DNA from 3 places in the Phreatobacter sp. GW821-FHT04C01 genome. Region 3 is predicted to be linked to each of the others. Evidence: riboswitches for the same ligand, from Rfam matches in the RefSeq annotation. Region 3 holds a riboswitch; each other region holds the start of a gene.
The links. Region 3 has a riboswitch for cobalamin ahead of AC07WJ_RS30385 (ribonucleoside-diphosphate reductase subunit alpha). Riboswitches for the same ligand answer to the same signal wherever they lie in the genome.
Positions count from the first base shown of each region.

Region 1: linked by a shared signal. The riboswitch ahead of AC07WJ_RS17950 (TonB-dependent receptor) and the one ahead of AC07WJ_RS30385 (ribonucleoside-diphosphate reductase subunit alpha) in region 3 are both predicted to bind cobalamin.
Region 2: linked by a shared signal. The riboswitch ahead of cobW (cobalamin biosynthesis protein CobW) and the one ahead of AC07WJ_RS30385 (ribonucleoside-diphosphate reductase subunit alpha) in region 3 are both predicted to bind cobalamin.

Region 1 covers NZ_JBWKTP010000004.1:442,157-449,309, forward strand. The annotation lists gene AC07WJ_RS17935 (ABC transporter ATP-binding protein) at 1-621, opposite strand, end outside; gene AC07WJ_RS17940 (FecCD family ABC transporter permease) at 618-1,601, opposite strand; gene AC07WJ_RS17945 (ABC transporter substrate-binding protein) at 1,598-2,503, opposite strand; gene AC07WJ_RS17950 (TonB-dependent receptor) at 2,506-4,692, opposite strand; cobalamin riboswitch at 4,724-4,924, opposite strand; gene AC07WJ_RS17955 (nitroreductase family protein) at 5,320-5,979, opposite strand; gene AC07WJ_RS17960 (hypothetical protein) at 6,071-6,388, opposite strand; gene AC07WJ_RS17965 (DUF4180 domain-containing protein) at 6,585-6,959, opposite strand; gene AC07WJ_RS17970 (SEC-C metal-binding domain-containing protein) at 6,990-7,067, opposite strand; gene AC07WJ_RS17975 (DUF1186 domain-containing protein) at 7,045-7,153, opposite strand, start outside.
Region 2 covers NZ_JBWKTP010000004.1:425,511-432,663, forward strand. The annotation lists gene AC07WJ_RS17855 (cobyric acid synthase) at 1-405, opposite strand, end outside; gene AC07WJ_RS17860 (pentapeptide repeat-containing protein) at 437-1,141, opposite strand; gene cobO (cob(I)yrinic acid a,c-diamide adenosyltransferase) at 1,459-2,070, opposite strand; gene cobU (bifunctional adenosylcobinamide kinase/adenosylcobinamide-phosphate guanylyltransferase) at 2,079-2,597, opposite strand; cobalamin riboswitch at 2,662-2,846, shown strand; gene cobW (cobalamin biosynthesis protein CobW) at 3,105-4,154, shown strand; gene cobN (cobaltochelatase subunit CobN) at 4,174-7,153, shown strand, end outside.
Region 3 covers NZ_JBWKTP010000010.1:273,608-280,760, reverse strand. The annotation lists gene AC07WJ_RS30395 (ABC transporter ATP-binding protein/permease) at 1-675, shown strand, start outside; gene metE (5-methyltetrahydropteroyltriglutamate--homocysteine S-methyltransferase) at 767-3,115, opposite strand; cobalamin riboswitch at 3,219-3,430, opposite strand; cobalamin riboswitch at 3,567-3,779, shown strand; gene AC07WJ_RS30385 (ribonucleoside-diphosphate reductase subunit alpha) at 3,892-6,783, shown strand; gene AC07WJ_RS30380 (ribonucleotide-diphosphate reductase subunit beta) at 6,888-7,153, shown strand, end outside.

The DNA.
Region 1 (7,153 bases), on a different contig from region 3:
CCCCTTGTCGATCACCACCACCCGGTCGAACCAGGTGGTGGCGAGATCGATCTCATGCAGGGCGACGATGACCAGCCGGGTGCGGCCGCGCTCGGCGAAACCGCGCACGAGATCGATGCGGTGCCGAATGTCGAGGCTGGCGCCCGGCTCGTCGGCGATCAGGATCGGCGGGTCGGTGACCTCGACCGCCGCCATCAGGCCACGCGCCCTCTCGCCACCCGAGAGGCCCGACCAGCGGCGGTCGGCGAGATCGGTCAATTCGCCCGTGGCCAGCGCGCGTTCGACGGCTTCGGAACCAAAACCCGGCAGTCGCTCGGCGCCCATCTCGACCAGCATGCGCGGGGTGACGTCCCAATGCGGCATGAAGTTCTGCGGGACAAAGCCGAGTGCCGCGGCGCGCTCGCGGCCGGTGAGCGAGGCGAGATCCCGCCCGCCGACCATCACCGTGCCGGCATGGTCCGGCTCGAGGCCGGCCAGGATCTTCAGGAAGGTCGATTTTCCCGCGCCGTTCGGGCCGATGACCGCGATCGTGCCGGTGGCGCCGGCGGCGAAATCGATACCGTCGACGATCGACCGGCCGCCGCGGATCAGGCGGATCCCCTGCGCGCTCAGACTGGTCATGACTTCAGCCGTCGGGCCAGGAGGAACAGGAAGAACGGGCCGCCGGCAATGGCCGTGACCAGGCCGAGCGGGATTTCGGCCGGCGGCAGGGCCGAGCGGGCAATGGCGTCGGCGACGACGACCACGATGGCGCCGGTCAGGCACGAGGCGAGGATGAGCGCCCGGTGGCGCGGCCCGACCAGCCAGCGCGCGATATGCGGTGCCGCGAGCCCGACAAAGGCGACGAGACCGCCATAGGCGACCGCGATGGCCACGATGATCGCGCCGACCAGCACGCAGAGCGCGACGAAGCGCCGGACATCGAGGCCGAAGCCATGGGCCATGGCTTCGCCGAGGCCGAGCAGGTCGAGCCCCTGGGCCGTCCTGAGCGCCAGCAGGATGGCGGCGGCGAGCAGGATGGCGAGCAGCGCGAGGCCCGGCCAGGATGGCGTCTGGATGCCACCGAGCACCCAGCTCAACACCACCTGCAGATTGACCGTCTCGTCCGACAAGGCGAGCATCATGAACGATCTGACGGCGCCGAGCACGGCGGCGATGGCGACGCCGGCGAGCAGCAGGCCTGCGGCGTCGACAACGCCTGCGACCCGCGAGACCGCCAGGACCAGAACGGTGGCGCCCCAGGCCCCGGCAAAGGCCAGCAGCGGCAAGGACAGCGCCTGGGGCACGCCGAGCGGCACCAGCAGCGCGACGGTCGCGCCGACCGCGGCGCCACCGGCCGAGCCGAGCAGATAGGGTTCGGCCAGCGGGTTGCGGAACAGGCCCTGGAACAGGCAGCCGCCGAGGCCGAGCAACGCGCCGACGGCGGCGGCCGCCAGCACGCGCGGCAGCCGCCAGTCGATGATGAGCCGGCTATCCAGCGACTGGTCGCCAGCGAGCGCCGTCCAGAGCATGGCCGGCGAGGCCCAGTCGTGGCCGGCCGCGAGGCCGAGCGCCATGACCGCCAGCAGGAGCGCCGTGAGCGACAGCCAGATCCGGGTCATGGCCTTTGCTCCGGGTGCAGGACCAGCGCCAGCTTCTCGATGCCGGCGACCACGCGCGGCCCGGGAATCAGGAATTCGGCGCGCGATACCGCGAAGATGCGCTTCTCCTTGAGCGCCCTGAGGCTCGACCAGCCGGAGCGGCCGAACAGGTCCTGCATGTCGGCGGCCGAACCGGCGAACAGCACGACGTCGGGATCGGCGCGCAGGATCGCTTCGGGTGACACCTGCGACAGCATCTGGGCCCGGTCGAAGGCGAGATCGCCGCCCGCCGCGACCATCGCATCGGCGGTGTAGCTGCCGGGGCGGGCGATCAGCAGCATGCCGGTGGCAACCCGTCCGGTGATCATGACGATGCGCGGCCGGCGCTTGCCGGCGATGCGGGCGGCCACCGCGTCGAGGCGTGCCTGCAAGGCGCCGGTCACCGCCGCGCCCCTGTCGGGCACGCCGGTGACATCGGCAACCAGCCGGATATTGGCCATGACCTCGGGAATGGAGCGGTGGGTCAGCACGATGATGGGAATGCCGAGCCGTTCCATGGGATCGACCAATTGGTTCACCGCCTGGCGCGCCGGCGTGACGACCACGAGGTCGGGGCGCTGGCGCACCACCCGGTCGACCGAAAAGCCGAGCCGGCCGCCAACGGTGGGGCGGCCGACCACCTCAGGCGGAAAACGGGTGTAGGTCTCGATGCCGACGATCCGTTCGGTCAGCCCAAGCGAGGCGACCAGCTCGGTGTTCGAGGCGAAGATGGTGACGAGGCGCGTCGGCGGCCGCGCGAACATGACCCGCCGCCCCAGCGCATCGACGATGGGGGCCTGCTCCGCCGCCAAAGCCGGGGGGACGGCCGGCGCGACCACGAGCGCCAGTCCAAGACATGCCGCCGGGACCGCCCTTCCCGTCACGATCAGAACCTCGCTTGCATGCCGACGATGAATTCCCGGCCCGGCATGGAATTGCCCATATTGCCGATGCCATTGGTATTGGCATTGGTCGGATTGCCGATGAAGGGCTGCTGGTCGAGCGCGATGAAAAGGGCGTGCTGGTTGATGTTGAAGATATTGTTGACCGCGGCATAGGCGGTCAGGCCCTTGCGCAATTCGCCCTCGAGCCGGGCATTCCACACCCAGAAGGCCGGCTTCCGGTGAATATAGCTGGAATTCGGTTCGCCGGCCGGGATCAGCAAGGGCTCCTCGGTATTGTACCAGAGCGGTCCGCGCAGGATACCGGTGACGGAAAACGTCCAGGGGATCGCCACGCCGGTGCGCTGGCCGAAACGCGTGCCGATCGCAGCCTGGTACTGATACATGCGCTCGACCTGGTTGCTGTTGGCGGTGGCCGCCGCGCCGCCGTCGCGCATGAAGAAATTGTAGCCGCCATTCGCCGTCATCGACCAGTGCCAGCCATTGGCCTGGGCGGAGAAGGCGCGCAGCACGTCGAGGCCGAATTGCAGCTCGATGCCGCGCACGGTCACGTCGCCGGGATTGTTGACATAGTCCGAGGTGGTGCTCGAACCCGGTCGGAGCTTGGTGACGATCCGGTTCGAGATGACGTTCTGGAACAGCGCGGCGTCGAGGCTCCAGCCGTTCAGTGCGAAGGTGGCGCCGACCTCGTACTGGCGGCTGGTCTCCGGCTTCAGGTTCGGATTGCCGAAGATCTGGGTGCCGACCAGGACGGTGTAATTGCCGGCGAGTTCGGTCGCCGTCGGCGAACGGAAGCCGGTGGACACGCCGGTGCGGAAGCTCAGGTAGTCGGTCGCCCGGTAGGTGCCGCCGACCGTATAGGTGGTGGCGTCATAAGGGCGGCTTCCGGTCGCCTGGTTGGCGAGGTTCGGCGTCGTATCGAAACTGGTCGAGCCGCGGGTGTGGCGGACACCGGCACGCAGGATCAGCCGGTCGTCGAACAGGCGCTGGCTGTTCTCGGCATAGAAGGCCATGACCGAGTCGGTCTGGTTGTTGTCCTGGGGCGACACCTGCGCCAGGTTGATCGCGGGATTGACGCTTTCGCGGTAGCGCTGCGAGCGGAGCCAGCTGCGCTCGGCGTCGAACCCGAGAAGCAGTTCGTTGCCGGCCCAGAGGTTGAAGATCGGCTGGAACCGGAGCCCCATGATGTCGAGGTGGCGGCGGTTGAGATCGAGCCGGGTGCGTTGCGCGACGGTCGCCGAATTGGGCGCCGCCCAGCGGAACACGTCGCGGTCCGACACCAGGTAGGTATGCGCGGTCCAGCGGGCGAAATCGGTGTCGGTCTTGCCGGAATAGACGAAATCGAACGAGGCATTGGTGCGTTCGTCGCGGTTGAACGTGCTCCAGGACGAGCCGCGGAAACCGGCATCGTAGATGCCGTCCGACCGCACGGTGACGTCGACGCGGTGGTTGTCGTTGATCTGGCGGCCGAAGGCGCCGGTGATTCCGAGCCGCTGGTACTGGGTATTGGCCATCAGGCCGCCGCCGGCTCCCGAATGGTAGCTGTCGCGCCGGCCGCCGGAAATGCCGACATAATAATCGTTGCCGTTGCTCTGGCCGGCAACATGGCCGCGGCCCTGCAGGAGGCCCCAGGAGCCGCCCTGGATATCGGCGAAATTGCCGGTGGTGTTGCGGCCGTTCTTCAGGATGATGTTGATGACGCCGCCAATCGCCTGGCTGCCATAGATCACCGAGGCCGGGCCGCGGATGACCTCGATGCGGTCGACGTCGGCCGGCGACAGTTTCGAGATATTGGCGGTGCCGGCGCGGCGGCCGTTGATCAGCACCAGGACCTGGCTGCGGAAATCCTTGCCCTGGCCGTCAGTGGCGCCGCCGCGGATGTTGATCGAGGTCTGGCCGGGCGTCCACTCGGAGAAAAAGCCGACGGCGTTCTCGGCGAGCAGTTCGGTGACCGAGCGGGCCGTCGACTGGGTGATGCGCTCGCCTTCGATGACCTGAACGGTACCGGTGATGCGGCTGCGCGGTTCCGGGCGCCCGGTCGAGGTCACCACGATCTCGTCGAGAATGGTCGGCGTATTCTGGGTCTGCTGGGCAAAAGCCGGGGCCGCGGCACCGGCGAGCAACAGGACAGCAATAGCCGGCGCGGCCGCGCGCGGCGAAGACATGGACATGGATCGGCTCCTCCGGCCCTCCGCCGGCATGGGTTACAGTCGATCCTCGGCCGGTCTCCTGGCTCGCGGGTCAGGCGCCGCTTCCCCTTCCCGGCCCGAAGGCCAGTGGTTTGTCGAAGAGCGCTATCCGCTTACAGTTGCGGGGGCAGCCGCGGCCTTGTGCTTGAACCAGCACGCACCGCATTCCCGTTTCACTCCCTGCGAAGGGAGCACCGAAGATTCGCTTAACGAAACACAAATAGGCGTTTGCCGCAATGCGGCCTCATTCCGTTTCGCACAGGCAGATGCGGGATGAGTGTGGGGGATGATCTGGCCCGGCGCCTGGGTCGATCCCCTGCGCTTCCCTCACCGGCCATTCTCGTCCCGGCCAGGCTGGTCCCGGCCATCCACCAATTCGGCACGGTCGATCGTGGAGATCGGATCCCATCGGAGCTGCGACCCGGTCGCGGCAAGATGCCCGCAGCGGCACGGGGCGAAACATCCCGCCGCAAGAGAAGTCGTGGATGCCCGGGACAGGCCCGGGCAAGACGATGCGTGGAGGTAGCGCCGTCGAGACCCGGGCGGCCCAGCCAGGAGGCGGCGCGATCGACGCCCCGGCGATCATCGGCGGCCGCTTCGGCCGTGCCGTCAGGCCGCCGGCCCGGCGTCCGGCGCCTGCCACCAGGTGGTGATCGTGGCAAGGTCCGGGCGCTTGCGTTCGGCGGGCGCCTCCCTGGCGGTGCCGATATGGACGACGCCGGCGATCCTTTCGCCCGGCACCAATCCCAGAAGCGCATGGGCGCCGGGGCTATAGGCGGCCCAGCCGGTCAGCCAGGTCGCGCCGAAGCCGAGCGCATGGGCGGCGGTGAGCAGGTTCATGCAGGCGGCGCCGGCCGACAGGTCCTGTTCCCAGGAGGGAATGCGTGCGGCTGCGTCGCTGCGGCTGACGACGATGACGATGACCGGCGCATAGGTGAAGACGCGCGACATGATGCCGGCGAATTTGGCGCGCTTTTCGGCGTCCATCGCCTCGTTCTCGGCGGCATAGAGTTCGGCGAAGCGGGCGCCGGCGTCGGAACGGGCCTGGCCCTCGACCACGATGAAACGCCAGGGTTCGAGGACACCGTGATCGGGCACGCGGGCGGCAATGGTCAGGAGCCGCTGCAGTTCGGCGGCACTGGGCCCCGGTTCGCTCAGCATGGTCATGCCGACCGACCGGCGCGTCTCGAGCAAGGCGAGAAGCGCCTCGCCTGCCCCGCCTTGGGGGCCGTCGGGCGTCATGACGGCGTTGGTCGCCTGGTTGTCCATGCTGTCTGCCTTTGCTGGCCGCCGGTCGCCGCGTCGGGCGTCCGGACGGCGATGGGGTATGGCGGCCGAGGCCGCCGAAATCCTGCGAGACTCAGGCCCGCCCGAGCGCCTGCATGAGCCGGAGATCGGTGACCTGTGGCAAGGGGATCATCGCCGCCAACGCCGCCTGCAGGGCTTCGACATCCGCGCTCGCGTCGGGCTGCCAGCCGCAGGGACAGGGATTGTCGCCGCGATGGGCCTCCGCGACCTCCTGATAGACCGAACCGAGCGCCATGGCGACCAGGCCGAGCACGGTGATCGGCGGCAATTGGGTGGTGCGAAGCGCATTGCAGAAGGCCACCATGATGGTCTGGTGGAATTCGGCGCGGGCAGCGTCGGTCGGGTCCTTGAGGCCTGGTTCAGCTTGCATGATCGGCATCTCCTGCGGCCGGCAGCGCGTTCGCCAGCCCGATGGGCAGTCTGGCGAGCCATTCGCGGCGGGGCACGAGCCAGAGCCATAGGCGCGAATGTCGAGATGTGCAAGCTATTGGATTTACAAGAGAAATAGAACAATTCGAAACTGGCGCGGCCAGTGTCCGCAACCAGCCGGGCCCGTTCCGGCCGCCTCAGGCCCGTCCGGACCGGGCGAGCGCCGCGACAAGGTCATCGAGGCTCGGCGCGAACCAGAGGTCGTTGCGCCGCTCCGCCTCGCGCACCCAGTCGCGCAAGGCGCTGCTCGCGGCGAGGTGCTCCGAGATGTCGCCGATGACGGCGAGCTTCAGCCGATAATTGACCGCCTTCTGGGCGATCGCACCGGCGAGGCCCGAGCGGAGCTGAAAGAAATGGGCGCCGAGGCGCGCGGCAGGGATCGCGAGCATGGACGCGCCTTGCCAGGCGGCCTCGCCGATCAGGTCGGTCGCCTGCCGCTCATCGTCTATGGCTGGTCCGTCGGTGTCGACCAGCAGGATGTGCTCGCCGCCGCGCTCGAGAATTTGGGTCATGCTGCCTGCTGGCCTGTCGCGTCGCCGCCGTCAACTGGCAAGGCAGCATTTCTTGGCCTTCTTGCCACTGCCGCAGGGACAGGGGTCATTGCGCCCGACATGGCGCATCGGATTGGTGACGGGCTCCGCGCGAAACAGATCCGAACTGAACGGGTCGTATCGTTCCTGAAGGCCGGGATGGAGCGGGTCCGTGT
Region 2 (7,153 bases), on a different contig from region 3:
GCCGGCACCCTCGACCAGCACCAGGTCCGCTTCGTCGGAGAGATGCTTGAAGGAGCCGAGCACCGCCTCCATCAGGCGCGGTTTCCAGGTCTGGAACGCGCGCGCCTTGGCGGTGCCGACCCGCCTGCCCTGAACGATGATCTGCGAGCCGACCTCGCTTTGCGGCTTCAGCAGGACCGGGTTCATGTGAACGCTCGGCGCAACGAGGGCGGCGCGCGCCTGCAGAGCCTGGGCGCGACCGATCTCGCCGCCATCGGAGGTGACCGCCGCATTGTTCGACATGTTCTGCGGCTTGAACGGGCGCACCTTCAGGCCGCGCCGGGCGAACAGCCGCGCCAGCCCGGCGACGACGAGCGATTTGCCGACATTCGAGCCGGTGCCCTGGATCATCAAGGCGCGGGTCATGGCAGGCCTGCCGGATCTTGCGTGCGGGCTGTCATCGGACCTTCAGTCCCATTTCGGCCAGGAGATCGCCGGCCTGGCCGCGCGAGATGGTCGCGCCCTTGAACTTGCGCGCGTCGTCGAGGCGCAGGCCGCCGAGGTCGGCGCCGCGCAGGTCCGCGCCCTCGAACCGGGCATCGGCGAGATTGGCCTCGCGCAGGCTGGATTCGGCGAAGACGGCGTCGCGGAAATCGCATTTGGTGAGGTCGGCAAGGCTGAGATCGACCTTGGAAAGCCAGGCCTTGCGGAACGAAAAACCCGACAGCCGTGCCGCCGACAGGGTTGTTTCACCGATGCTGGTTCCCGTCGATTTCACATGGCTGAAATCGGCGCCGGTCAGCTTGCAGCCGGTGAAGGCCGCCTGCGAGAGCGATGCGCCGGCGAAGATCGCATTGTTGAAATCGCTCGACTGGAACACCGCCTCGGTGAGTCTGGCGCCGGTGAAATTGGCGAAGGCCCCCTTGCACCCGACGAAGGCCGCGGTTTCGAGCGTCGCGCCGGTCAGGTTGGTCCGCTTGAGAACGCTCGCCTCGAAGCGCCACTCCGTCATGTCGAGATCGGACAGGTCGACGCCTTCGAGATCGCAATGGGCCAGGATCACCGGCCGGCCGGCCGAAACAAATGCCGCCAATTCCGCGCGTGACGGCGAGCTGCCTTCGATGCGGGTGGGTGCGGGGCTCTCAGGGGAAGCACGGGCCATGGGGGCGGCCAACCTCATTCAGTTGAAGCGCGACGACAGGGGGCGTTCGATGTCATGGCGGCTAATGTTTCGTCGCAGCGATCATGACTCTTTGACCGGATGGATCAGGCGACATTTTTCTCAGGATTTGCGATCGTGAAGGGCCGAATTCGTGGATGGCCGGGACAAGCCCGGCCAAGACGGAGAGAGCGCGACGATGACGACTTGGCATCGCTTTCCTATGTTCGCACCGCTTCGTCTGGCCCGGGCGTGACCCGGGCATCCACCCATTCATCTGCTTGCGGCAATCAAGCCATCATAATCACCGCCACGGAACGCTAGAACTCGATTCCCGCCTGGGCCTTCACGCCTTGGGCGAAATGATGCTTCACCAGGGTCATTTCGGTGACCAGGTCGGCGGCTTCGATCAGCTCCGGCTTGGCGTTGCGGCCGGTGACCACGACATGCAGGCCGGGCCGACGGCCGGTCAGCGTCTCGACCACGTCGGCGAGCGGCAGATAGTTGTAGCGCAAGGCGATATTGAGCTCGTCCAGCACCACCAGCCCAATGGTCTCGTCGGCCATCAACTCGCGGGCCTTGGCGAAGGCGCGTTCGGCGGCGGCGATGTCGCGGGCCTTGTCCTGGGTTTCCCAGGTGAAGCCTTCGCCCATGCTGTGCCAGGCGATCCGGTCGCCGAACACGGAAAGCGCTTCCCGTTCGCCGGTCGACCAGGCACCCTTGATGAACTGCACGACGCCGACCCGCCAGCCATGGCCGAGCGCGCGCAGGATCAGCCCGAAGGCGGCCGTCGACTTGCCCTTGCCGGGGCCAGTATTGACGATCAGCAGGCCCTTTTCGAGGGTCTTGGAGGCAACCTCGGCATCCTGCACCGCCTTGCGCTTGGCCATTTTGGCGCGATGGCGCTCGGCCTCCGCGGTTTCATCAGACATGCTCGGCCTCATTTCACGATCATCGGCAATCCCGCCACCATGAAGACCACATGGCTCGCGTCATCGGCAAGTTCCTGGTGCAGCCGCCCGGCCTCGTCGCGAAACCGGCGGGCCAGCGTATTGTCGGGCACGATGCCGAGCCCGACCTCGTTGGACACCAGCACCAGCGGGCCCTTTGCCTGCCGGCAGGCTTCGGCGAGGGCGGCACGCGCGGCGGCGATATCGGCTTCGGCCAGCATGAGATTGGTCAGCCAGAGCGTCAGGCAATCGACCAGGATGGGCATGCCGGCGGGCGCCCCGGCGATGGCGCCGACGAGATCGAGGGGCGCGTCGACGGTCTGCCAGCCGTCGCCGCGGCGGGCGCGATGCTCGGCGATGCGCGCGCGCATCTCGTCGTCATAGGCTTGCGCCGTCGCGACATAGCGCCAGGGCGCCGGCTGCGCCTCGATCAGGCCTTCGGCGTAGCGGCTCTTGCCGGAACGCGCGCCGCCCAGCACCAGGGTCACGGATCGGGTCGGGCTCGGCATAAGGACCTATGGGCTCGCCTGGGGAGTCGGGGGCCGCATCCATTGCAAATCGGCGGGCGCGCCGGTAGTGCTAAATCCCGACGGTGCCTCTCAGACGAGGTGAAAAGGGAACGTGGTGCGACGCCACGGCTGCCCCCGCAACTGTAAACGGCGAACCGAAGCCACAAGCCACTGGGCGCAAGATCCCGGGAAGGCGGCCGAAAGTTTGGACCCGTGAGCCAGGAGACCTGCCGTCACCAGTGCTTCTCATGGGCCCATCGAGCGGGGTGTTTCGATGGCAACCGGTCCGGGCGTTCCGCGCCCGGCTTCGTCCTTGGGAGCGTTTCCGGCGTGAGCCGGCTGCCAGACGGAGTATGCCGTGACCAGATCCCGAAAACCCCTTGCCGCTCGTCCCCCGTTGCCGCTCCGGCCACCGGGCGCCTGAACCGCGCGACCGCCGGATGCCGAACCGCGGGATCGTTTGCGCGCCCGCTTATTCCTTAAAGCCTGCCTGATCACGGACCCATCATGACCCAGCCGAACCCGACCTCCCTGGCCAAAATCCCCTGCACCATCGTCACCGGCTTTCTCGGCGCCGGAAAGACCACGCTGGTGCGCCATCTCCTGGAAAACAATGGCGGCCGCCGGCTCGCCGTCCTGGTCAACGAATTCGGCGATATCGGCTTCGACGGCTCGTTCATCGAGGGCTGCGGCATCAGCGGCTGCACGGCGGAAGACATTGTCGAGCTGCCGAACGGCTGCATCTGCTGCACGGTCGCCGACGATTTCATTCCGGCGCTGGAAAAACTGCTGAACCGGGCCTCGCCGCCCGACCATATCCTGATCGAGACCTCCGGCCTCGCTTTGCCGAAGCCGCTGGTCAATGCCTTCAATTGGCCGGCGATCCGCAACCGCGTCACGGTCGACGGCGTGATCGCCGTGGTCGATGGTCCAGCCGTTGCCGACGGCACCTTTGCCGACGACTCGGAGGCGCTGGCCGCCCAGCGCACGCAAGATGGCGCGGTCGATCACGACAATCCGCTGGAAGAGGTGTTCGAGGACCAGATCCTCTGCGCCGACCTGATCCTGCTCAACAAGAGCGACGCCATCGACCAGGCGACCCGCGACCGGGTCAAGGCCGAGATCCAGGCGCATCTGCCGAAGGCGATCAAGATCGTCGAGACCGCCCATGGCAAGGTCGAGCCGGCCCTGGTGGTCGGGCTCGGCGCCGCCGCCGAAACCGACCTTGCCGGCCGGCCCTCGCATCACGAGACCGAGGAGGACCACGACCACGACGATTTCGAGAGCCATTCCTTCGCGATCGAAGCCGTCGGGGCGCCCGAGATCCTCGCCGCCCGGGTCACCAAGGCGGCGGAAGCCGCCGGCGTCCTGCGCCTGAAGGGCTTCGCCTCGGTCGGTGACAAGCCGATGCGGCTGGTTGTCCAGGGTGTCGGCCGCCGCATCGCCCATCACTACGACCGGGCCTGGACGGCGGGCGAAAGCCGCCAGGGCCGGATCGTGGCGATCGGGCTGAAGGGCTTCGACCGCGCCGCGGTCGAAGCCGCGCTCAACGGCTGAACCCGTACGCGGACCGGCCATGCACATCCTGCCCGCCACCACCGTGACGCTTGACGAGGCCGACCGCGCTGTCGACCTCGGCCAGCCGCCCGGTGACCTGGTGGTGCTCAGCTTCGCCGACAGCGACCTGACGGCGCTGTCGGCGGCGGCAGGCGCGATGCCCGATCTGGCCGTCAGGCTCGCGAGCCTGCGCCAGCTGAGGCATCCGCTGTCGGTCGATCTCTATGTCGAGAAGACCGTCATCGGCTCGCGCTTCGTCCTGGTGCGCCTGCTCGGCGGGCTCGACTACTGGCGATACGGGCTCGACCAGTTGCATGCCGCCTGCCGGGCGGCGGGCATTCCGCTGGCGGTGCTGCCGGGCGACGATCGCGGCGACGAACGCCTGGCCGCCTACAACACCGTCGATGCCACGGCCGCCGGCGACCTCATCCGTTATTTCCAGGCTGGCGGCGGCGCCGACAACATGCGCCGGCTGCTCGGCCGGATCGCCTCCTGTCTCGATCCGCGGGTCGCCGCCGAACCGGCCGTGCCCCTGCCCGCCTTGTTCGCCTGGTCGGCCGCCAAGGGGCCGGAGGCCTGGTCCGCGGCGCTTGCCGCCTGCCCGGCTGACCGGCCTTTCGCCCTGGTGCTGGTCTATCGCTCCAGCGTGACGTCGGGTGATACCGACATCGCGGCGGCGCTCCGCGACGCCTTGAACGCGCGTGGCCTGGCGGCCCTGGTGATCGCGCTGACCAGCCTGAAGGATGCTCCGGCGACCGCCGCGCTCGAAATGCTGATCGCGGCCCGCAAGCCGGCGGTCATCGTCGCCACGACCGCCTTTTCCGCCCGTGACGGCGACGGTTTCGTGCTCGACGGCGCGGATTGCCCGGTCTTGCAAGCCATGCCGGTCGGCAATCCGCGCGAGGCCTGGCTTGCCTCGCCGCGCGGGCTTTCGGCCGTTGACCTCGCCATGCAGGTCGCCTTGCCGGAATTCGACGGCCGGCTCGCCGGTGCCGCGGTCGGCTTCAAGCAGGAGTTCACGGATGCCGCCACCGGCCTCGTCAGCCGCCGGCTGGTTCCGGACGAGGACGGCGTCGCGGCGCTGGCCGATCTGGCGCGGGCCTGGGTGACGCTCGGCCAGAAGCCGGCCGCCGAGCGGCGGCTCGCCCTGGTGCTCTCCGACTATCCGGCGCGCGGCGGCCGGGCGGGCTTCGCCGTCGGCCTCGATACGCCTGAGAGTGTCGCGGTCATTCACGGCCTGCTGGCGGATGCCGGCTACACCGTCGGCGATTGTCCGGCGCCAGCGGCCTTGATGCCTTTGCTGGTCGATGGCGAGGCCGGGTTCGGCGTGCCGCTCGACACCTACGAGGCTTTCGTCGCAGCCCTGCCCGAGGTGGCCCGCGAGGCGCTGTTCGCGGCGCATGGCGCACCGCAGGACGATCCGAGCTTCCAGGATGGCGCTTTTCGGTTCCGGGCCCGCGTGCTGGGCCATTTGCATCTTGCCCTGCAGCCGGCGCGCGACGCCGGACCCGACCGCAAGCTTGCCTATCACGACCCCGACCGGCCTCCCGGCCACGGTTATCTCGCCTTCTATTGTGGCTTGCGGCTTGGTGAGCGCATCGACGCGCTGATCCATCTCGGCACGCACGGCACCACCGAATGGCTGCCGGGCAAGGCGGTGGCGCTGTCGGGCGCCTGCTGGCCGAAGATCGCCATGGGCGCCCTGCCGGTCATCTATCCCTATGTGGTCGATGATCCCGGCGAGGCCGCGCCGGCCAAGCGCCGGCTCGGGGCCGTCACGCTCGGCCATCTGCCGCCCGAGCTCGCGGCGAGCGACCTGCATGGCGAGACCGCGCTGCTGCGCGATCTCGTCGAGGAATATAGCGCGGCCCAGGTGATGGACCCGCGCCGCGCCGATCTGGTCGCCACCGAAATCCGCCAGCGCGCCGAAAGCTCGGGCCTCGCCAGCGCCTGCGGCGTCACGTCGGAGCAGGACATGAGCACGGCTCTGACCGCGCTCGATGCCCATCTCTGCGATCTCGCCGAGACCAGTTTCCGCGACGGCCTGCATGTCTTCGGGCAAGCGGCGCATGACCCGGCTTCGTCGGCGAATGAGCGGCGAAACCTGATCCGGGCGCTCGACGGCCGTTTCGTGACGCCGGGGCCGGCCGGCTCGCCGCATCGCGGCCGGCCGGATGTCCTGCCGACCGGCCGCAATCTCGCCACCCTTGATCCCCGCTCCATTCCGACCCGCGCGGCGACCCAGCTCGGCGCCCGCGCGGCGCGCGCCGTGCTCGACCGGCACCTGCAGGACGAAGGCGACTGGCCGCGGCGGGTGGTGATGGATCTCTGGGCCTCGCCGACCTTGCGCTCGGGCGGCGAGGATATTGCCCATGCCCTGGCATTGATGGGGGTCGAGCCGGTCTGGCATCCCACCTCCACCCGCGTCACCGGCTTCTCGATCCTGCCGCTCGCCCGGCTCGACCATGTCAGGGTCGACGTCACCTTGCGCATATCCGGGGCGTTTCGCGACACATTTCCCGAACAGATCACGCTGCTGGATGCCGCCGCGCGCGCCGTCGCCGAGCTCGACGAGGACGACGCCTGGAACGAGCCGGCGGCGGCAAGGCGGCGCGGCGAAAGCCGGGCGCGGGTGTTCGGCGCGCCGCCCGGCCGCTTCGGCGCCGGCGCCGGCGCCCTGGCGCTCGACGGCGACTGGAAGGATCTGGCTGAACTCGGCCGGGCCTATCTTGCCGCGACCAGCCATGCCTTTGGCGGTCCCGAGGCCGAGGGCGTCGCGGACGCAAGTTTCGCCGGCCGGGTGGCCGGTGCGGAAGCCTTCATTCATGTCAGCGATGTCGCCGGCCGCGATATCCTGGAGGCGTCCAGTGCCGCCGACGGCATTGGCGGCTTTGCCGCCGCGGCCGAGAGCCTCGGCGGCAAGGCCCGCGCCTATAGTCTCGACACCTCGATATCAGACAATCCCAGGGTTCGGACGCTCGCCGAAGACCTGTCGCGCA
Region 3 (7,153 bases):
CAGGCGATGGCCCTCGCCCCGCGACGGTCGGCGCCCGAGATCGCACGTTCGTCCGCGGGGGATGACGTCGTCATCGCCAATGTCGTTCTGGCCCGCCCGGACGGGACGCCGATCACGGCCGTGCCGTCCCTGACGATCCGGCCGGGCGACAAAGTCCTCGTCACCGGCCTCTCGGGTGCGGGCAAGTCGACCCTCATGCGCGCCATGGCCGGCGTCTGGCCACACGGATCCGGGACGATCACGGTGCCCGCGAAGGCCCGCATGATGCTGCTCACGGCACAGCCCTACCTGCCGATCGGTCCCTTGCGCGACGCGATCGCCTATCCGGCCCCGGGCCATGCCTATGGCGACGAGGCACTTGCCGCGGCCCTGCTTGATGCCGGCCTGCCGACATTCGCCGCTCGCCTCGACGAACAGGACAGCTGGCACAAGATCCTTTCGGCCGGTCAGCAGCAGCGGCTTGCCGTGGCAAGGGCGCTGCTCGGCCGCCCCGACTGGCTTCTGCTCGACGAGGCAATGGCTGGCCTGGAGGAAGAGGCCGTTTGCACGCTCCACGCGGTCATCGACAGGCGATTGCCTGGCGCCACCGTGCTGTCGGCCGGTCACCAGTCCCAGCTCGCCCGCTTTCACGACCGAAGCCTTCATCTGGCGGCGCAGGCCAGGCCTCCTGGCTGAGGGCAAGGCCTCAAGGCCGGGAGCCTGACGACTGCCGCCGCAAGCGAGGGACGCGGCGGCGACGGGCCACCGCGTCCGACACCGGCCCGGCTCAGCGCGCCAGCAAGCGGATCTCCCTGGCCGCCTCGACCATGTTGATCAGCGCCGGACGCACCTCCTCCCACTTGCGCGTCTTCAGGCCGCAGTCGGGATTGATCCAGATCTGCTCCGGCGCAAGGTGCCGACGAGCCTTGCCCAGAAGCTCGATCATTTCGGCAACCGCCGGGATGCGCGGCGAATGAATGTCATAGACGCCGGGACCGATCTCGTTCGGGTAGCGATAGCCGACAAAGGCGTCGAGCAACTCCATCTTCGACCGCGACGTCTCGATCGAGATGACGTCGGCATCCATGGCGCCGATCGCGTCGATGATGTCGTTGAACTCGGCGTAACACATATGGGTGTGGATCTGCGTCCGGTCGGCGACGCCGGCCGCCGACAGCCTGAAGCACTCGACCGCCCAGGCGAGATAGGCCTTCCAGTCGCCCCGGCGCAGCGGCAGGCCTTCGCGGATCGCCGGCTCGTCGATCTGGATGATGCCGATGCCGGCCTGTTCGAGGTCGACGACCTCGTCGCGGATCGCCAGCGCGATCTGGCGGCAGACCTGGTCGCGGGCCAGATCGTCGCGGACAAACGACCATTGCAGCATGGTGACCGGCCCGGTCAGCATGCCCTTCATCGGCCGCGTCGTCAGCGACTGGGCGTAGGACGACCAGCCGACCGTCATCGGCCGCGGCCGTGACACGTCGCCGAAAATGATCGGTGGCCGCACATAACGCGAGCCGTAGCTCTGCACCCAGCCATGCCGGGTGAAAGCATAACCGGACAATTGCTCGCCGAAATATTGCACCATGTCATTGCGTTCGAACTCGCCGTGAACCAGCACGTCGATGCCGATATCCTCCTGCCAGCGGATGGCCGCCTGCGTCTCCTGGCGCAGGAACGCCTCATAGGCGGCGTCGCTGAGCGTGCCCTTGGCATGGGCCGAGCGCGCCTTGCGCACCGCCTCGGTCTGCGGAAACGAACCGATCGTGGTGGTCGGAAACGAGGGCAGCGCAAAATGCGCGTGCTGCAGCCTCTGCCGATCGGCGAAGGAATGCGCGCGGCTCGCCATGGCAGGCGTCACCACGGCAAGCCTTGCCGCGACCGCCGGGTCGTGGATCTTGGTGGAGCTGCGCCGCCGGGCGGATGCCTCGGCCGACGCCGCCAGCACTTCGGCCACGGTGCCACGACCACCGGCCAGCGCGCGGCCGAGCGTCGCGAGCTCGGCCATTTTCTGGGCCGCGAAGGCGAGCCAGTCCTTCAGGTCGGGATCGAGCCCGGTTTCCAGCGCAAGATCGACGGGCACGTGCAACAGGGAACAGGAGGTCGCGATCTCGATGTGATCGGTGCCCCGCCTGGCCACCACCGGCTCGAGCCGGTCGAGCAGACGCGGCAGGTCGGCGCGCCAGACATTGCGGCCGTCGATGATACCGAGCGACAGCACCAGCCCGCGCGGCGCCTTGGCCAGCACCCGGTCGAGTTGGTCGGGCGCGCGGACGAGATCGACATGGAGGCCGGCGACCGGCATGCCGAAGGCCGTATCGAGATTGTTGCCGAGAGCACCGAAATAGCTCGCCAGCATGATCTTCAGGTCGGGCAGCGCGCGTGCGAGAGTCTGGTAGCAGTTGCGCAACGCGAGGCGCGCGGCATCGTCGAGATCAAGCGCCAGGCAGGGTTCGTCGAGCTGTACCCATTCGGCGCCGTTGGCGGCGAGCCGGCGCAGGATGTCGATATAAACAGGCACCAGGTCGGGCAGCAGGGACAAGGGATCGAAGGCACCGTCCTTGGCCTTGCCAAGCTTCAGATAGGTCACCGGCCCGAGCAGCACCGGACGGGTCTGGATGCCCAGTGCCTGGGCCTCCAGGAATTCATCGAGCGGCTTGGTCGAGGCCAGCGAGAATTCCTGCCCGCGTTCGAATTCGGGCACCATGTAATGATAGTTGGTGTCGAACCATTTGGTCATTTCGAGCGCCGGAACACCTGTCGCCGCAGGGCCGCAGCCGCAGGCCGCCGCGTGGTCCGCGTGCCCGGCCGGTGCCTCGCTGCCGCGCGCCATGGCGAAATAGGTCGCGAGCGCCACCTTGCCGCCGCGCCAGCCGTAGATCTCAGGGATGGCGCCGACCATGACGCTGGTGTCGAGGACGTGGTCGTAAAGCGAGAAATCGTTCGACGGAATGACGGTGACACCTTGCGCCTGCTGCAGCGCCCAGTGGCGCGCGCGGAGATTGGCCGCCGCCGCCAGCAGTTGCGGCCCGTCGATCTTGCCGGACCAATAACCTTCCAGAGCTGATTTCAATTCGCGCCGGGCGCCGATGCGCGGCACGCCGAGAGTGGCAACAGGCAGAGACAGAGACGACATTGGCAAACCCCGTTTGCTGGGGCGAAGGCCAAGCGGCCGCAAGCAGGCTGTCGGGACGCATGGCGTCCCGCTTTGCAAGCGACACACCGGACACCCCGCCCGTGGACGTTATCAGGTCGAGGCAGGTCTCCTGGCTCGCGGGTCAATGCTGCTGTTCGGCCTTCCCGAGACCTTCAGGCCCCAGTGACGCGAGATGAACAGCGGCTCACCGCTTACAGTTGCGGGGGCAGCTCCGGCCTGGCCCTGGGGCGTACCGGATTCCCTCTTAGCTCCGGACCCGGACGGATCCGCAGAACCACGACACCTCCATTTGGCGGCAGCAGGCGAAAAAAGTCAAGAATACATAAGGATATCTTTATGTCGTTAAATGCCTGTGATACCCAGGTCATCGTGTCGGCAAGAACCGCCCGCCGCCAAAACACAATCCATTGACATTGAACGCGAGTCGGCCGCTATATGTAGCGGTCGAGGTTCTCCTGAGTCGCACCGGGAGCTAAGAGGGAATCCGGTGAGATGCCGTTCGCATCGAAGCCGGAGCTGCCCCCGCAACTGTAAACGGCGAGACGCTGTCGAGACGTGTCACTGAGGTCCAGGAGGGCTTCGGGAAGGCCAGACAGCCCGACGACCCGTGAGCCAGGAGACCTGCCCCGACATCTTGAACGTCCACGGGCGGGGTGTCCTGGTGGGTCGCTTGCATCAGCGGGAGGGCGATCGCGCCGTCCTGTTTCCGGCGGCGTCCTTTTGGCCCAAGCCCCCACACTCTCTGGGGTCTGCCGATGTCTCTGTTGATTGAATCCGAAGCCGCGCCGAGCGCTCTTCCGCACACGTCCCTCGCCGCCGCCAGGCCGGCGAGCGAACCGGGCTATCAGGTGATCCGCCGCAATGGCGGCGTCACCCCCTTCGACCCCGCCAAGATCGCGGTGGCGCTGACCAAGGCCTTCCTGGCCGTCGAGGGCACGGGCGCGGCCGCCTCTCGCCGCATCCACGACGTCGTCGGGACGCTGACCGATCAGATCGTCTCCGGCCTGACGCGGCGGGCGGATGCCGGCCGCACGTTCCATATCGAGGATGTCCAGGATCAGGTCGAGCTCGCCCTGATGCGCGGCGAGCATCACAAGGTGGCGCGCGCCTATGTTCTCTATCGCGACGAGCGCGCCCGGGAGCGTGCGCTGGCCGGTGCGCAGGTCGCGTCCGCGCCGGCCAGCGCGCTCAGCATGACCAATGCCGCGGGCGAGCGGGTGCCGCTCGATGCCGACAGGCTCGCCCGCATCGTCCGGGAGGCCGTTTCGGGCCTCGACGGCGTCGATGCCGACGCGGTGATCACGGAGGCCCATCGCAATCTCTATGACGGCATCTCGCTCGACGAGCTGGCGCAAGCGCCCATCCTGGCGGCGCGTACGCTGGTCGAGACCGAGCCGAATTATTCCAAGGTCAGCGCCCGCCTCCTGCTCGACAAATTGCGCCGCGAAGCCCTGAGCTTCGTGTTCAATCGACCGGGGCAGGCGACGCAGGCCGAAATGGCCGAGCGTTACGGCGAATACATGCAAGGTTATGTTCGCGTCGGCATCGCCAATGAACTGGTCGATGCCGAACTCACGCGCTTCGATCTCCCCCGGCTTGCCGCCGCCATCAAGCCCGAGCGCGACCTGCAGTTCGACTATCTCGGCCTGCAGACGCTCTATGATCGCTATTTTCTGCACGTGCGGGGCCATCGGTTCGAATTGCCCCAGGCCTTCTTCATGCGGGTCGCCATGGGGCTGGCGGTGCGCGAGATCGATCGCGAGGCCAAGGCGATCGAATTCTACAACCTCCTGTCGTCTTTCGACTTCATGGCCTCGACGCCGACCCTGTTCAATGCGGGCACGCCCCGGCCGCAGCTCTCATCCTGTTTCCTGACCACCGTATCCGACGATCTCGACGGCATCTTCAAGGCTGTGAAGGACAATGCCCTGCTCGCCAAATATTCCGGCGGCCTCGGCAATGACTGGACGCCGGTGCGTGGCCTGGGAGCCCATATCAAGGGCACCAATGGTGAAAGCCAGGGCGTGGTCCCCTTCCTGAAGGTTGCCAACGACACCGCGATCGCCGTCAACCAGGGCGGCAAGCGCAAGGGCGCGGTCTGCGCCTATCTCGAAACCTGGCACGTCGACATCGAGGAATTCCTCGATCTGCGCAAGAATACCGGTGACGATCGCCGCCGCACCCACGACATGAACACGGCCAACTGGATCCCGGACCTGTTCATGCAGCGCGTCCTGGCCGGCGGACGGTGGACGCTGTTTTCGCCGGACGAGGTTCCCGACCTGCACGATCTCTACGGCAAGCCCTTCAAGCTGGCCTACGAGACCTATGAGGCCAAGGCCGACCGAGGCGAGATCAAGGTGTTCAGGCGTGTCGCCGCCGTCGACCTTTGGCGCAAGATGCTGACCATGCTGTTTGAAACAGGCCATCCCTGGATCACCTTCAAGGATGCCTGCAATCTGCGCTCGCCGCAGCAGCATGCCGGTGTCGTCCACTCCTCGAACCTGTGCACCGAGATCACCCTCAACACCTCGGCGGACGAAGTCGCCGTCTGCAATCTCGGCTCGATCAACCTGGCGGCCCATGTCACCGCCAAGGGCCTCGACCTCGACCGGCTCGGCCGGACGGTGGCGACCGCGATGCGCATGCTCGACAATGTCGTCGACATCAATTTCTACACGATCCCGGAAGCCCGCCGATCGAACCTGCGCCATCGGCCCGTCGGCCTGGGGATCATGGGTTTCCAGGACGCCCTGCAACTGCTGCGGCTGCCCGCGGCGTCCGAAGGCGCCATTGCATTCGCCGACACGTCGATGGAGGCCATCAGCTGGCTTGCCATCTCGGCTTCGGTCGACCTTGCCGCCGAGCGCGGCCGCTATCCGAGCTTCGAGGGCTCGCTCTGGTCGAAAGGCATCCTGCCGATCGACTCTCTCGAACTGCTCAGCGAGGCGCGCGACGGCGACATCGAGCTCGATCGCTCATCGACCATGGACTGGGACGCGCTGCGCGCCCGCGTCGTCACCACCGGAATGCGCAATTCCAACTGCATGGCCATCGCGCCGACCGCCACCATCTCCAACATTGTCGGAGTGTCGCAGTCGATCGAGCCGTCCTACAGCCAGCTCTACGTCAAGGCGAACATGTCGGGCGACTTCACGGTGGTGAACGCCGACCTCGTCCATGACCTGAAAGCCCGCGGCCTGTGGGATGAGGTGATGGTTTCGGACCTCAAATATTATGACGGCAAGCTGACCCGGATCGATCGCATTCCCGACGATCTCAAGGCGCTCTATGCGACATCCTTCGAAATCGAACCCAGCTGGCTGATCCGGGCCGCCGCGCGCCGGCAGAAATGGATCGACCAGGGGCAGTCGCTCAACCTCTACATGGCCCAGCCATCGGGCAGGAAGCTCGATGAGGCCTATCGCCTGGCCTGGCGGCTCGGCCTGAAGACGACCTATTACCTGCGATCGCTGAGCGCGACCCATGTGGAGAAATCCACGCTCAAGGGCACCGACGGCAAACTCAATGCCGTGTCGTCGACCATCCCGACGGCCGCCGCCGCGATCATCGTGAGCGGCGCCGCAGGGGCAGCCTGGGGCCAGGCTTGCGCCATCGACGACCCGACCTGCGAAGCCTGCCAATAGGCCGGCAGCCACAGCATTCGCCCGGGTCTCGGCCCGGGCTCCCCCCTTTCCAGCCTCCGTCGCGCCACACCGGCGCGGAGGCCCCCTCGTCTCAAGGCCTCGCCATGCTCGACTGGTCCGAACCCAAAGCCACCCCTGCCCTCCATCCCAGCCTGCCAGCGACGGCATTGCCGGCGGCGGCCGACGCCACCGGCCTCGGCGTCATCGACCGCGGCGGCCAGCGCGTCTCGGTCGACGACAAGGCGATGATCAATGCCCGCGCCGACGTGAACCAGCTCCTGCCGCTGAAATATCGCTGGGCCTGGGAAAAATATCTCTCCGGCTGCAACAATCACTGGATGCCCACCGAAGTGTCGATGCAGGCCGATAT